DNA from 2 places in the Streptomyces europaeiscabiei genome. Region 2 is predicted to be linked to the other one. Evidence: riboswitches for the same ligand, from Rfam matches in the RefSeq annotation. Region 2 holds a riboswitch; the other holds the start of a gene.
The links. Region 2 has a riboswitch for glycine ahead of gcvP (aminomethyl-transferring glycine dehydrogenase). Riboswitches for the same ligand answer to the same signal wherever they lie in the genome.
Positions count from the first base shown of each region.

Region 1: linked by a shared signal. The riboswitch ahead of gcvT (glycine cleavage system aminomethyltransferase GcvT) and the one ahead of gcvP (aminomethyl-transferring glycine dehydrogenase) in region 2 are both predicted to bind glycine.

Region 1 is NZ_CP107841.1:7,301,804-7,309,441, reverse strand. It holds gene OG858_RS32095 (ABC transporter substrate-binding protein) at 1-652, opposite strand, end outside; gene OG858_RS32090 (ABC transporter permease) at 727-1,725, opposite strand; gene OG858_RS32085 (enhanced serine sensitivity protein SseB C-terminal domain-containing protein) at 2,096-2,890, opposite strand; gene OG858_RS32080 (enhanced serine sensitivity protein SseB) at 3,061-3,837, opposite strand; gene OG858_RS32075 (AAA family ATPase) at 4,019-4,687, opposite strand; glycine riboswitch at 4,911-5,007, shown strand; glycine riboswitch at 5,008-5,133, shown strand; gene gcvT (glycine cleavage system aminomethyltransferase GcvT) at 5,169-6,296, shown strand; gene gcvH (glycine cleavage system protein GcvH) at 6,471-6,848, shown strand; gene glyA (serine hydroxymethyltransferase) at 6,867-7,638, shown strand, end outside.
Region 2 is NZ_CP107841.1:1,765,525-1,773,162, forward strand. It holds gene OG858_RS07505 (hypothetical protein) at 1-99, shown strand, start outside; gene OG858_RS07510 (DUF5999 family protein) at 503-703, shown strand; gene gcvP (aminomethyl-transferring glycine dehydrogenase) at 820-3,705, opposite strand; glycine riboswitch at 3,878-3,974, opposite strand; gene OG858_RS07520 (PRC-barrel domain-containing protein) at 4,100-4,468, shown strand; gene OG858_RS07525 (DNA polymerase IV) at 4,638-5,990, opposite strand; gene OG858_RS07530 (MerR family transcriptional regulator) at 6,099-6,626, opposite strand; gene OG858_RS07535 (bifunctional nuclease family protein) at 7,110-7,583, opposite strand.

The sequences.
Region 1 (7,638 bases), 5.5 Mb from region 2:
CCGGAGCCGTCTGCGGCATGCTCGCCAGGTAGTCGAACTCGGAGAACGGCTTGTTGAGCTTGAAGACGATCGTGTGGTCGTCCGGGGTCTCTATGGAGGAGATGCCCTTGTCGCTCTTGTCGGCGTAGGGCCCCTTGTACTTCTTCGGGTCGTCCAGCATCTGCTGGAAGTAGTTCGGACCGAGCGAGAGCACGTCACGCGAGAAGTTCGAGCGCTCCACGGCGTACTTGACGTCCTTGGAGGTGACCGCGGTGCCGTCCTCGTACTTGACGCCCTGGCGGATCTTGTACGTCCAGGTCTTGCCGCCGTCGCTGGGCGTACCCGCGCTCTCTGCCAGGTCCGGGACGAGCTCGTTGCCCGCCTCACCGGCGCCGGGCTTGAACGTCATCAACGGACGCGCGTAGAGGCGGCTGAAGTTGAAGCCGTACGCGTAGTACATGTTGCCCGGGTCGAGGGACTCGGGGGCGTCGGAGCTGGCGTAGGTGACCGTGCCGCCCTTCGCCGTGGACTCGTTGACGACACCCTTGGTCGCGGCGTTGGCGCCGGCGCCCTTGGGGGTGTCCTCCGTGCCGTCCTCCGCCTTGCTGCAGGCGGACAGAAGCAGGCCGGCGCTGCTCACAACCGCGACAGCGGCCATTGCTGACCTTCGCATGATGGTCGGGTTCTCCTTCGTAGTTGGACAGTTGCGTGGGACTACGGGCCACAACCGGGCCGCGGTCGCAGACGTCAGCGGCTGCGGGGGTCGAGGGCGTCCCGGAGGCCGTCACCGAGGAGGTTGAAGGCCAGCACCGTGATGAAGATCGCGAGGCCGGGAACGATCATGTACTGCGGGTCGACCTGGAAGAAGTCGACCGCGTCGTTGAGCATGCCGCCCCAGGAGGCCTGCGGCGGCTGGATACCGACGCCGAGGAAGCTGAGCGACGCCTCGAAGATGATGTTGGTCGGGATGAGCAGCGTCGAGTAGACGATGATCGGCGCGACCAGGTTGGGCAGCAGCTCCTTGAACAGGACGTACGGGCCGCCGGCCCCCATCCCCCGCGAGGCGTCGATGAACTCCCGCTCGCGCAGTGCCAGGGTCTGACCGCGCACGATGCGTCCCATGTACGGCCAGTTGAAGAAACCGATGACGAAGATGAGCACCGAGATGTGGAGCGGCAGTCCTTCGAGACCGAAGGCGCCGCCCTGGAGCGTCGCGGAGATGGCGATGGCGAAGAGCAGCAGCGGGAACGCCAGGAAGGTGTCCATCAGTCGGCTCACGATGGTGTCGACCCGGCCGCCGTAGTAGCCGGCGACCAGGCCGAGCACCACTCCGATGACGTTGGACAGGATCGTCGCGCCGAAGGCGACGACCAGGGAGACCCAGGAGCCCTCCAGGACGCGGGCGAGGATGTCACGGCCGAACTTGGGGTCGACCCCGAGCGGATGGTCCCAGCTCATCCCGCCGAAGTCGCCCTTGGGCAGGGAGGTGTTGGCGTCGATCAGATCCTGGTTGAAGGTGTTGGGGTCGAGCCCCAGCATCGACTGCAGCGGCCGGGAGAGGGCCGCGATCAGGATCAGCAGGACGACGATGAGACCGCCGGCGACCGCCACCTTGTCGCGCTTGAAGCGGGTCCAGGCGATCTGGCCTAGCGAACGGCCCTCGATCTTCTTGGCCTCGACACCTTCCAGCACGGCTTCGGGCTGCGCCTCGGCCTGCGATCCGGTCGTCTCAATGGGTGCGGTCATCGTCCCTCGTGCTTGCCCGTGCCGGTGGTTGCCGACTGTGCCTGACGGCCGCCCGGATCTGCGGTGCGGTCCGTCACCACTGCTGTTCTCTCTGTCGCTCTGTGTTACTGCTTGGTACGAGGGGAGACGCGGCATCGAACTTCGCCGTATGAACAGCGCGTTCGTCCGATCCCCCCATCGCTCTGGGGGAGTCTTCAACGGTCGCGCGATCAGGCACCAGACCCGGCGGCGAATGTATGCGCAACCGTGATGTGGCCAGCAGGGTTCCGCTATCCGGACGAGACGCTCTGTTGAGCGGTGGGCACGACAGTGACACGTGACCCGGGCCACGGCATGAAGGGGCGAGGCGGCCTGCGCGGAGCGCGAGCGCTCAGTACGCGCGCGGGTACCCGTATCCGCCCGCCGCCGGGGCCTGCGCCGGGGCCGCATGGGCTTCGCGGTCGTAGAAGGGGCGGGCGCCGGCCCGCAGCCACATGGCGACCGGGTCGTACTCGTCGGACATGGCGACGGTGGAGACGGGCAGGCCGTCGGGGACCGCGCCGATGGACTGCTGCATCATCCCGCGCACCGAGTCGACGGCCGGCGGTGAGGTGTCGTACACGTCGAGGCCGATGGCCAGGTACGGCGCGCCGAGCGCGGGCTGCACCCAGGCGCGGCGCAGCGAACGCACGGCGGGCGTGCGGTGGGCGTTCTGCGTCAGCAGGGCGTAGAACTGCGGGATCTCGATGGCCGGCTCGGACAGCCGGAGCGGGCCCGCGGGCTGGCGCTCCAGGCCCGTGGCGATCCGGCGCAGGTCGAGCCAGGGGATGCCGACGCCGCCGCCCGGCGCGTGCGGGTTCAGCCAGAGGCCGTAGTGGTCGGGGTAGAGGGTGCGGGCCACGTCGAGGCCGTCGACCACCTCGTAACTGCGGTTCCAGCCACTGGCGGAGAGCTCCTGGGCGGAGGTGACGCACGGGGCGTAGTTGAACCCGTCGACCTCCATGTTCCCGTACTGCGCGTCCGGGGAGCCGGCCTGGCCGTGCCAGAGGAGCATCCAGATCTGGCCGGAGGACGGGGTGGCGAGGGCACGCAGCAGCGCCTCGTAGGCGTCGTAACGCCCGGGCGTCACCTGCCGCAGCATGTGCTCGACCTGCCCGGTGGCGATGCGGCTGCCGCTCGCGCTCACGTTGGCCGCCCTTCGATGTGGACCGTGGTTGGTGTTGGACCCTGGTTATAGGAACCAGCTTAGGTGGTGTGCAGGTTGAGCCGGTCAGGGCTCGGGGGTTGTTGTGCGTTGCGGGCCGCGGCGCCGTCGTGGCTGGTCGCGCAGTTCCCCGCGCCCGTAAATGAATCCGGTCAGTAACCCTGTTGGTAGAAGGGCCGTACTTTTTCGCGGAGCCAGTCCCCCACCGGGTCCTGGGCCACGTCCAGGAAGACCATGTTGACCGGCCAGGGGACGGGGGTCTTGGTCAGGGCACGGCCGAGGCCGGCCAGGGGGAGTGCGCGGTCGGCCTCCCAGGAGGCCAGTTCGACGCCGATGAACATGACGGGGTCGGCAGTCTCGACGGAGGCGAGGCAGCGGCGGGCGGAGAGGACCACTCCGGTCGCGGCGAACTCGGCCGAGGCGGCCGCGAGGAAGTCCACGGGGTCGTCCTGCCAGTCCGGCTCGAACAGCCGTACGCGGGCGCCGTTCGCCGATCCGTCCAGCGGGGTCCGCCCGGCCCGGCACAGCTCGGCCACGGCGGGCGGCGGCAACGGCATACCGACGACACCGTCCGGGTTCAGGGCGAGGCCGATCTGCGGGGGCAGGCCGCGCGCGAACTCGACGGCCGGGGCGATCGTGAACGACATGTGACTGCCGGCGACCTGGCGGAACTGCTCCTCGGAGCTGAAGACCGGCACATACGCCTGGCCGTCGAACTCCATCGTGGGCAGATCGAGCTGACCGCTCTGCGGCCCGCCGCCCTCCGGCAGCGGCACCCAGACGAAGCTGCGGGCCAGCACCTCCACGATCCGCGCCCCGGCCTGGGGCACGCCGAGCGACGCGGACAGCACCTCCTCGAGCTCGTTGCCGGGCCACCCGCCGTGCCCGTGGGGATGTGCCTGTGCCGGAAAGTCCGCCGGGAAGTCCATCTGCTGCCTACCGCTTTGCTCCGTGATGCTGTTGTCCCTGCACCTTAATGCCACCGACTCGCCGGGGCGCCCCTCAAGGAACGCGGGACAGCGCCGACCGGCGGCTCGGCCGCGTGGGCGCGACCAGCCACGCCGTACCCGCGGTCCGCGACGCACAGCACCCCCGACGCTCTCCCGGATCTCACCCCCCGAAGTCGATCCGCTTCAAGACGTCCGCCGCGGCCCGATCGATGATCACCGCTGCCCCGCACCCCTCCGGCAGCCTGCCCCGCTCCGCCGCCCGCAGCAGCTGCCTCATCGCCCCCCTGTGCCGGGCGAAGGCGTACCGCGACACGCCCCTTCCCCGCTCCCGCTGCCCGTCCCGCGCCTCGTCGGGCGTCACGTCGAGCAACAGCAGATGCAGGGTGCCGCCCCGCCTTCTGGCCTCACGCGCGAGCCAACTTCGTACCCACGCCTGCGCCCCGCAGTCGTGCACGACGACGCCCTCCCCCGAGCGGAGGGCACGCCGCAGGCCCGCGTAGTGCGCGAGGCGCACGAAGGGCCGGTAGGCCGCGTACGGCAGGTGGCGGGCGAAGCGCGCGTCGAAGCGGTCCCGGGTGTCCTGGGAGTCGATCCGGACGCCGGGCACGGACCGCCGCATCAGCGTCGACTTGCCGCTGCCCGGGAGCCCGGTGACCACCACCAGGTCGTCCGGTCCGAAGGACAGTCCGTGGGGGCTCCGCCCAGCACGCTCCCTGAGGTCGCGGACGACCGGCCTCGGGAACGGGCCGCACGCCTCACCGGCCGGTACGACGGGCTGCTTGGGCATGGCGATGCCCGAAGTGGTCGCGTACGCCGTGGTCCTGTTCACCGTGATCGTCCTCCCCAGGGGAATGGGTATGGAGTCCCATCCCCACAGACCGTAAAGAAAAGGTAATGCCCGATCCCTCCTGGTTCAGTCCTCGTATGGCCACAAGACTGCTACGGACCGCTGTGTCTGCCTGTGCTCGTCGTGTCCCCACCTGTGAAAGGTCCCCCTGCCGCACCACGTCGATGCGTGCAATGATGTGCGCGCCAACTGCATACCGGCCGCTTGAATCCGCGCGGGAGAGCTCCCAGCAGTCTCGCTGGGGCGCCGAAGGAGCAAGTCCCTCCCTTGAATCTCTCAGGCTCAGATACCGCGTGGGCGAGGCACATCTGAAAAGCGGGCCGCACCTCTTCTTGCGCAGAGGACGGCTCCACCCAAGGTGCAAACCATGACCACCAGTACGTGCGGTCGTGGTGAACCTCTCAGGTTCCGATGACAGATGGGGAGGATCGCCCTCGCCTGTCATGCCCTGGGAGCAGAACCGATGAGCAGTAGCCCCACCGCTGGATCGCGCCGTACCGCGCTCGATGCCCTGCATCGCTCGCTCGGTGCGACGATGACCGACTTCGCAGGCTGGGACATGCCCCTGCGCTACGGCTCCGAACGCGACGAGCACACCGCCGTCCGCACGAAGGCCGGCCTCTTCGACCTCTCCCACATGGGCGAGATCACCGTCTCCGGCCCGCAGGCCGCCTCGCTGCTCGATCACGCGCTGGTCGGCAACATCGGCGGTGTGAAGCCCGGCCGCGCCCGCTACACCATGATCTGCCGCGAGGACGGCGGCATCCTCGACGACCTGATCGTCTACCGCCTGGGCGAGACCGAGTACATGGTCGTCGCGAACGCCTCCAACGCCCAGGTCGTGCTGGACGCGCTCGTCGAGCGTTCCGCCGGGTTCGACGCCGAGGTGCGGGACGACCGGGACGCGTACGCGCTGCTCGCCGTCCAGGGCCCCGAGTCGCCCGGCATCCTGGCCGCCCTCACCGACGCCGACCTCGACGGTCTGAAGTACTACGCGGGGCTGCCCGGCACGGTCGCCGGGGTCCCCGCGCTGATCGCCCGGACCGGGTACACCGGTGAGGACGGCTTCGAGCTGTTCGTGAAGCCGGAGCACGCCGTCGAGCTGTGGCAGGCGCTGACCAAGGCGGGCGAGGGCGCGGGCCTGGTGCCCTGCGGGCTGTCCTGCCGGGACACGCTGCGCCTGGAGGCGGGCATGCCGCTGTACGGTCACGAGCTGACCACCGAGCTGACGCCGTTCGACGCCGGGCTCGGGCGCGTCGTGAAGTTCGAGAAGGAGGGCGACTTCGTCGGGCGTACGGCGCTGACTGCGGCCGCCGAGCGCGCCGCCTCGGCCCCGCCCCGCGTCCTCGTCGGCCTGGTCGCCGAGGGCCGCCGGGTGCCGCGCGCCGGATACCCGGTCGTCGCCGACGGCAAGGTGATCGGCGAGGTCACCTCCGGCGCTCCCTCCCCGACGCTGGGCAGGCCGATCGCCATGGCGTACGTCGACGCCACGCACGCCGCGCCGGGCACGGCCGGTGTGGGCGTGGACATCCGGGGCAGCCACGAGCCGTACGAGGTCGTGGCGCTGCCGTTCTACAAGCGGCAGAAGTGACACCTTCGTAGTCGTCCGCCCGTAGTCGTGTGCGAGGTCGTACACGTAGTCGTTCGGAAGCGGCACCCGTGTGGACCCCGAGAGTGACACTGGGCACATCCGCGCTGCTCAACAGCGGTTTCAGCAGTCCCCCCCCTTCCTCACCACTCCCCCGCGTACAGGAGAATTCAGGCCATGAGCAACCCCCAGCAGCTGCGTTACAGCAAGGAGCACGAGTGGCTGTCGGTCGCCGAGGACGGCGTCTCGACGGTCGGCATCACGGAGTTCGCGGCGAACGCGCTCGGCGATGTCGTCTACGCCCAGCTTCCCGAGGTGGGCTCCACCGTGGCCGCGGGCGAGACCTGCGGCGAACTGGAGTCCACGAAGTCGGTCAGCGACCTGTACTCACCGGTCTCCGGTGAGATCACCGAGATCAACGAGGACGTCGTCAACGACCCGTCGCTGGTGAACACCGCCCCGTTCGAGGGCGGCTGGCTGTTCAAGGTACGAGTCGCGCAGGAGCCGGACGACCTGCTCACCGCCGACGAGTACGTCGCCCACACCGCCGGCTGAGAGGACGAGGTCGTACGCATGTCGCTTCTGAACACGCCCCTGCACGAGCTGGACCCCGAGGTCGCCGCCGCCGTCGACGCCGAGCTGCACCGCCAGCAGTCCACCCTGGAAATGATCGCCTCGGAGAACTTCGCCCCCGTCGCGGTCATGGAGGCCCAGGGCACCGTCCTGACCAACAAGTACGCCGAGGGCTACCCCGGCCGCCGCTACTACGGCGGCTGCGAACACGTCGACGTCACCGAACAGATCGCCATCGACCGCCTCAAGGACCTCTTCGGCGCCGAATACGCCAACGTCCAGCCCCACTCCGGCGCCTCCGCCAACCAGGCCGCCCTCTTCGCCCTCGCCCAGCCCGGCGACACCATCCTCGGCCTCGACCTCGCCCACGGCGGCCACCTCACCCACGGCATGCGCCTGAACTTCTCCGGCAAACAGTTCAACGTCGTCGCCTACCACGTCGACACCGCCACCGGCCTCGTCGACATGGCCGAACTGGAGAAGCTCGCCAAGGAGCACCGCCCGAAGGTGATCATCGCGGGCTGGTCGGCGTACCCGCGTCAGCTGGACTTCGCCGAGTTCCGCCGGATCGCCGACGAGGTCGGGGCGTATCTGTGGGTGGACATGGCGCACTTCGCGGGCCTGGTCGCCGCCGGACTGCACCCCAACCCCGTCGAGTACGCGGACGTGGTCACCTCCACCACCCACAAGACCCTCGGCGGCCCGCGCGGCGGCATCATCCTGGCGAAGAAGGAGTTCGCGAAGAAGCTGAACTCCTCCGTCTTCCCGGGCT
Region 2 (7,638 bases):
CCCGGTATAGCGGCCCACCGGCCACACCAGGTCGCCGATCTCCTCCCGGTGCTGACCACCCGGCTGACGCCCGCTCCGCTCCTGGGATCACCCGCCTGACACCAGGGCCGCCTCGTCATGCGTACCGCTTGCGCCCCGCTGCCGATTTCCCGGTGGCGGGGCACTTGCTTTCCCACCCACCTGGAATTGCCGCTCTTTCGGGCGCCAATACGCTCGTACGAGCTATTCACACACCTTCCCCGCCGCCGGACTAGCCCCATCCGGCCATGGTGAACCACCCGAAGGGGCAGTGCGGTTGAGATGAACCATCCGGGCAGGCGATGCGTCATCAACCTGTGAAGAAGTCGTGCTGCGAAATGCCTGCGGATTGACGCCCGTGGGGCAACACTGGGACCGGACCGATTTATCACAACGGGGGGCGGCCATGAACGGGGCTTCAAGCCGCGGGACAGACAAAACAGCCATCTCAGACCACACGCCAAACCGAGAGATCCCAACAACCATGTGCCAGCACCAGCCACTGTGCCCGACTGCCGAATCCGCCGACCGGGAAGGCGCCCGACTCGTGGCGCACCACCCGGAGCAGGGATGGAGCCTGCTCTGCAACGGCGTTCTGCTCTTCGAGGACACCGGTGAGCTCCTGCCTGACGGCCAGATCATCGCGCCGCACCGCCCGATGGGCACGGTGATGACAGCCGCCTGAGCCGCACTCACGTGCGCGCAGGGTGAGCGTCCCCGCACAGGACGTCCGCCCGGACACAAGAGGGGCCGGCCGGAGAAGCACTCTCCGAACCGGCCCCGACGCGTAACCGCGCCCGACTACGCTTCGTAAGCGTCCAGCGGCGGGCAGGAACAGACCAGGTTCCGGTCACCGAAGGCCTGGTCGATCCGGCGCACCGGCGGCCAGTACTTGTCGGCGCGCGAGACCCCGGCCGGGAAGACCGCCTCCTCGCGCGTGTAGGCGTGCTTCCACTCCCCGCCGAGCGCGCCCGCGGTGTGCGGCGCGTTCCGCAGCGGGTTGTCGTCCGCGGGCCACTCGCCCGAGCCGACCTTCTCGATCTCCGCGCGAATCGCGATCATCGCCTCGCAGAACCGGTCCAGCTCACCGAGGTCCTCCGACTCGGTCGGCTCGATCATCAGCGTCCCCGCCACCGGGAACGACATCGTCGGCGCGTGGAAGCCGTAGTCGATCAGCCGCTTGGCGATGTCGTCGACGCTCACCCCGGTCGACTTGGCCAGCGGCCGCAGGTCGATGATGCACTCGTGCGCCACGAGCCCGCCCGGGCCGGTGTACAGCACCGGGTAGTGCGGCTCCAGCCGCTTGGCGACGTAGTTGGCGCTGAGCACGGCCACCTGCGTGGCCCGCTTGAGCCCCTCACCACCCATGAGCCGGACGTACGCCCACGAGATCGGCAGGATGCCCGCCGAACCCCACGGCGCCGCCGAGATCGGGCCCACGCCCGTCTCCGGGCCCGCCGCGGGCTGCAGCGGGTGGTTCGGCAGATACGGTGCGAGGTGCTCGCGCACCGCCACCGGCCCGACACCCGGACCACCGCCGCCGTGCGGGATGCAGAACGTCTTGTGCAGGTTCAGGTGCGAGACGTCACCACCGAAGTGCCCCGGCTTGGCGAGACCCACCAGTGCGTTGAGGTTGGCGCCGTCGACGTACACCTGACCGCCCGCATCGTGCACCTGCGCGCAGATGTCGGCCACGTGCTCCTCGAACACCCCGTGCGTCGACGGATACGTGATCATCAGCACGGACAGCTCGTCGCTGTACTGCTCGATCTTCGCCCGCAGATCCTCGACGTCGATCTCGCCGTCCTCGGCGGTCTTCACGACGACGACCTTCATGCCGGCCATGACGGCGCTCGCCGCGTTCGTGCCGTGCGCGGAGGACGGGATGAGGCACACGGTCCGCTGCTCGTCGCCATTGGCCCGGTGGTACCCGCGTACGGCCAGCAGACCGGCCAGCTCACCCTGCGAACCCGCGTTCGGCTGCAGCGACACCTTGTCGTACCCGGTGGCCTCCGCCAACCCCTCCTCCAGCTCACGGATGAGCGTGAGATACCCCTGCGCCTGCCCGGCGGGCGCGAACGGGTGCAGCTGCCCGAACTCCGGCCACGTCACCGGCTCCATCTCGGTGGTCGCGTTGAGCTTCATCGTGCAGGAGCCCAGCGGGATCATGCCCCGGTCCAGCGCGTAGTCCCGGTCGGCGAGCCGGCGCAGGTAGCGCAGCATCGCGGTCTCGGAGCGGTACTCGTGGAACACCGGGTGCGTGAGGTAGTCGTCCGACCGCAGCAGCCCCTCGGGCAGCGTGTCCGCGGCGGCGGCGTCGAGGGCCTCGACGTCCCCCTCCACCTCGAAGGCGGTCCACACGGCGCCCAGCTGCGCCCGCGTCGTGGTCTCGTCGCAGGAGATCGACACCAGGTCGGCGTCCACGAGGTGCAGATTCACGCCATGTTCCCGCGCGGCGGCCACCACCTCACCGGCCCGCCCCGGCACCCGCACGGTGAGCGTGTCGAAGTACGCCCCGTGCACGACCTCGATCCCACCGGCCGCGAGCCCCGCGGCGAGCACGGTGGCGTACCGGTGGGTACGCCCGGCGATGGTCCGCAGCCCCTCCGGCCCGTGGTAAACGGCGTACATACCGGCCATCACGGCGAGCAGCACCTGCGCCGTGCAGATGTTGCTGGTCGCCTTCTCCCGGCGGATGTGCTGCTCCCGCGTCTGCAGGGCGAGCCGGTACGCCTTGTGCCCGTCCACGTCCACGGAGACCCCGACGAGCCGTCCGGGCAGGCTGCGTGCGAACTTCTCCTGCACGGCCATGTAGCCCGCGTGCGGCCCACCGAAGCCCATCGGCACACCGAACCGCTGCGTCGTCCCGACCGCGATGTCGGCGCCCAGCTCACCGGGGGACGCGAGCAGCGTCAGCGCCAGCAGATCGGCGGCGACGGTCACGAGCGCGCCGAGTGCGTGCGCCTGCTCGATGACAGGCTTCAGATCCCGTACGACACCGGAGGCGCCCGGGTACTGGAGCAGCACCCCGTTGATCTCCCGCCCGGCGATGTCGGCCGGAATCCCCGCGCCGAGGTCGGCGACGACGACCTCGACGCCGGTCGGCTCTGCACGGGTCTCGATCACGGCGATCGTCTGCGGCAGCACGTCCGCGTCGACGAGGAAGAGCCCCTTCTTGTTCTTCCCCATACGGCGGGACAACGCCATGGCCTCGGCGGCAGCAGTGCCCTCGTCCAGCAGGGAGGCCCCGGAGGTGGGCAGACCGGTCAGCTCGGCCACCATGGTCTGGAAATTGAGAAGAGCCTCGAGTCGCCCTTGGGAGATCTCGGGCTGGTACGGCGTGTAAGCGGTGTACCAGGCCGGGTTCTCCATGACATTCCGCAGGATGACGGGCGGCGTGAACGTCCCGTAGTACCCGAGCCCGATCATCGAGCCGAGCACCTGGTTGCGGTCCGCGAGCGAACGCAGCTCGGCGAGCACCTCGGCCTCGGTCCGCGCGCCGGGAAGGTCCAGCGCCTCGGCGTTCTTGATCACTTCCGGGACCGCGGCCGCCGTCAGCTCGTCGAGCGAGCCGTACCCGACGTGCGCGAGCATCTTGGCCCGCGCCTCGACATCTGGGCCGATATGGCGCCGCTCGAAGGGGATTCCCTGTTCGAGCTCGGAGAGCGGAATGCGATGGGCGGTCATTGCGGAGGCCTCCTGGTCTGACACGACCTTCGAGGGGCACCACGGCACGGGCGCCCCGACGGCCTCCCCCTCTGTCATCTCAACCTGAGAGCTTCACCGGTCCAGGAACGAACCGGCTTTCACCGTCGGTGAGAGCGGAAGCCGTGACACCCGCTCTGCTTTCCAGAGTGACCTCGTCCGTGCGGTACGTGAGCCTGAGAGATTCCGGGGAGGAGTTGCTCCTTCGGCGCCTCCGGATGGTGTCCGGAGGACTCTCCCGCACGGGGTCAGCAGCCGCTGCCAGGGTATCAGCGCGACCCACGCACGAGTCTTCGAGTGGCCACCTTCCCCGTTGTGCCTTTTCGTAGGGGTGAGGGATGATTTGCGACTCCTCTGCGAACCACTTGGAGGGCCCGTGCAGACCGACATCGATCCGCGCAACCTGATCGGCCGCAAGGCGTTCGACCGCAAGGGCAGCAAGATCGGCACCGTGGACGAGGTCTACCTGGACGACGCCACCGGCATCCCCGAGTGGGCCGCGATACGCATGGGGTTCTTCGGCCGTGACGCCTTCGTCCCCCTGGAGCCCAGCGAACTGATCGAAGGCACCCTCCATGTCCCCTTCGACCGCACCCTCATCAAGGACGCCCCCGACTTCGGCGTAGGCCGCCACCTCTCCCCGGAGCAAGAACTCCAGCTCTACCACCACTACGGCCTGGACATAGCCCCGCCCCCACCCATGGACCGCAACTTCGGAAACGTCGCGGGGCAGGAAGACGTCTGACCGATGGCACCGGGGGAGTCCGTGGCCTCTCCTCCCCCTTCCCCACGCTCCTTGACTTCGCCTGCCTGGCCGGGCCCTCCCTCACGTCGCTTCCTCACGCCCTCCTCCGGCCCGCCCCACCGGCGCTCCACGACGGCGGCGCAGACAGGACAGGCGGTCCCCGCCCGCCTCAGCCCCGCACCCCGTCCGGCACCAGCGGCAACGGCTCCGCCGGCTCCAGCGCCGGATCGCCCGTCCTGAAGGTCCGCACCCGCCCCGGCCCCACGTCGAGCGGCGTCTCGAACCGCACGGTCACCCGCCCCAGCCCGCTCCCCTGCACCCACCCATGCCCGTACTCGGTATGCCGTACGTCATGTCCGGCCCTCCACTGCCGCTCCGCACCCGCGCTCTCCTCCACCGCGGGCACCTCCGCAGCGGCCCCGGCCTCTTCCTCCACGGGCTCCGGTTCCCCCGCCGCCTGCGCGAACAAGTCCTCCTGCGTGTAGTCGGCGAGCCCGCTCACCCCCACCCCCAGCAACCGCACCCCACCCGTCGTGTCCACGGCCTCCAGCAGCCGCGCCGCCGCCTCCCGCACCACCGCAGGGTCGTCCGTGGGCCCACGCAACGTCTCCGACCGGGTCAGCGTCGAAAAGTCGTACCGCCGCACCTTCAACACGATCGTCCGGCCCGACAGCCCGGCCCCCCGCAACCTCCGCACGCACCGGTCCGCAAGCCGCTGCACCTCCATCCGGACCCGCACCCGGTCATGGATGTCCACGTCGTACGTGTCCTCCACCGACACCGACTTCGTGTCCCGCTCGGCCACCACCGCCCGGTCGTCCCGCGCCAGCGCCATCGCGTACAGCCCGTGCCCATGGGCCTTTCCCAGCAGCCGAACGACCTCGTCCTCCCCCGCCTCCACGATCTCCTCGACCGTGGTGATCCCGGCCCGCCGCAGATGGTCCCCGGTCGCCGGCCCCACCCCCGGCAGGATCCGCACGGACATCGGCCCCAGCAACGCCCGCTCGGTCCCGGGCTCGATCAGCACCAGCCCGTCCGGCTTGGCCTGCTCGGAGCCGATCTTCGCGAGCATCTTGCAGGCCGCGAGCCCGACGGATCCCGTCAACGCGGTCACCACCCGTATGTCCGCGCGCAACCGCGCCCCCACCAGCCGTGCCGATGCCTCGTCCCAGGCGGCGCCCCCGGCCTCCAGATCCACGAACGCCTCATCCAGGCTCAGCGGCTCCACCAGCGGCGAGAGATCACGCAACAGCCCCATGACCTGATCGCTGATCGTCCGGTAGAACGTGAAACGCGGCGTGAGATACGCGGCGTTCGGCGCGAGCCGACGTGCCTGCGCCGTCGGCATCGCCGAGTGCACCCCGAGGACGCGGGCCTCGTACGACGCCGTCGCGACCACTCCACGCGGCCCGAGCCCACCCACGACAACGGCTTTCCCCCGCAGACTCGGCTTCGACGCCTGCTCCGCCGAGGCGTAGAAGGCGTCCATGTCGAGATGCAGGATCGTGGGCGCGGTTCTCACATCTCCGATGCTGCCCTACGCCACTGACAATGCCCGTACGACCGGCTCCGCAGGCCACGCCGACGCCCCGAGCGGCCTCGCCCCGGGGCGGACAAGCCGCGACGCCCCTCAGACCGCCCGGTTCCGGCGCCGCGCGAGCTCGTCCGCGGGATTGTTGCCCACGAGCGTCTCCCCCGTGTCGACCCGCTCCCCGTGCAACTGCGAGAGAGCGCTTTCCACATCACGCCAGACCACCCCTACGGCGATCCCGAAGACCCCCTGGCCGCCCTGGAGCAGGGCGTGCACCTCGTCGGGCGAGGTGCACTCGTAGACGGTCGCACCGTCGCTCATCAACGTCATCCGCTCCAGATCGCTGAAGCCCCGCTCCCGCAGGTGCTGGACGGCGGTGCGGATGTTCTGGAGCGACACTCCCGTGTCGAGGAACCGTTTCACGATCTTCAGGACGACGACGTCCCGGAAGCTGTAGAGGCGCTGTGTCCCCGAGCCCTGGGCGGTCCGCACGCTCGGCTCCACGAGACCGGTGCGGGCCCAGTAGTCGAGCTGCCGGTAGGTGATGCCGGCGGCCGCACACGCCGTGGGGCCGCGATAGCCGACGTTCTCGTGCGGCTCCGGAGCCGCCTCCGCGCTGTCCTGCACAGCCGTGGGCCGCTGCGGGACGTGACCGGCCGCGCTGCCGTGAAGCGGGTACGGGCCGCCGTCCCCCAATTTGCGTCCGGGGGCACCCCCAGCCGTACCGTCGCCGCTGATTCTCACGCCGACCTCCGTCCTTGACCTGCCCTATCGACGGTAGGCAGCCACCAGGGGCGCGTCAACGACCACCGCACTCGCCACGCCGAGTGATAATCACCCTGAGAGTGGTTTCCCGTGCCCTCCCGCGGGGAAAGGCTAGCCGAATGCGCTCCGGCCAAGCTGCCTGACAGCGCACCCGCCCCGGGCATGTGCCGCCTCAGGGCGAACACTCCCACCGACCGCGCCCACGGCGCCCGCGCACCGGCATCTTCGACCAGCCACACCGGACGCGCCTCTGCCCGCCCGTCGCGCAACTCCCCCGCGCACCTGCCACCGGTGACCACCGGCGGCGTCAGGGCCCGTCAGCCCTGTTGGACCGCGGGCCCGACCTCACTGACTGTTCGTTCCGAAGTCCTCGGGAGAGATCTGGTCGAGGAACTCACGGAACTTCTCCACCTCGTCCTCCTGCTCGTCCGGGATCGCGATGCCCGCGTCGTCGAGCACCCCGTCACTGCCGAAGATCGGCGTTCCGGTACGCAGCGCCAGCGCTATGGCGTCGGAGGGACGGGCACTCACCTCGACCCCGCTGGCGAACACCAGCTCCGCGTAGAAGACGCCCTCACGCAGGTCGGTGATGCGCACTTCCGTGAGCTCCTGGCCCACGGCCTCCAGCACGTCCTTGAACAGGTCGTGGGTCAGCGGTCGTGCGGGGGCCATGCCCTGCTGGGCGAAAGCGATCGCCGTCGCCTCCCCCGGCCCGATCCAGATGGGGAGGTAACGGTCGCCTCCCACTTCGCGCAGGAGCACGATCGGTTGGTTGGAGGGCATTTCGACCCGGACACCTACGACATCGAGCTCGTTCACACAGCAACCCTAGGCCGTGCTCGGGATGTTTGGGTAGTCGGGCTCGGATCGGCCG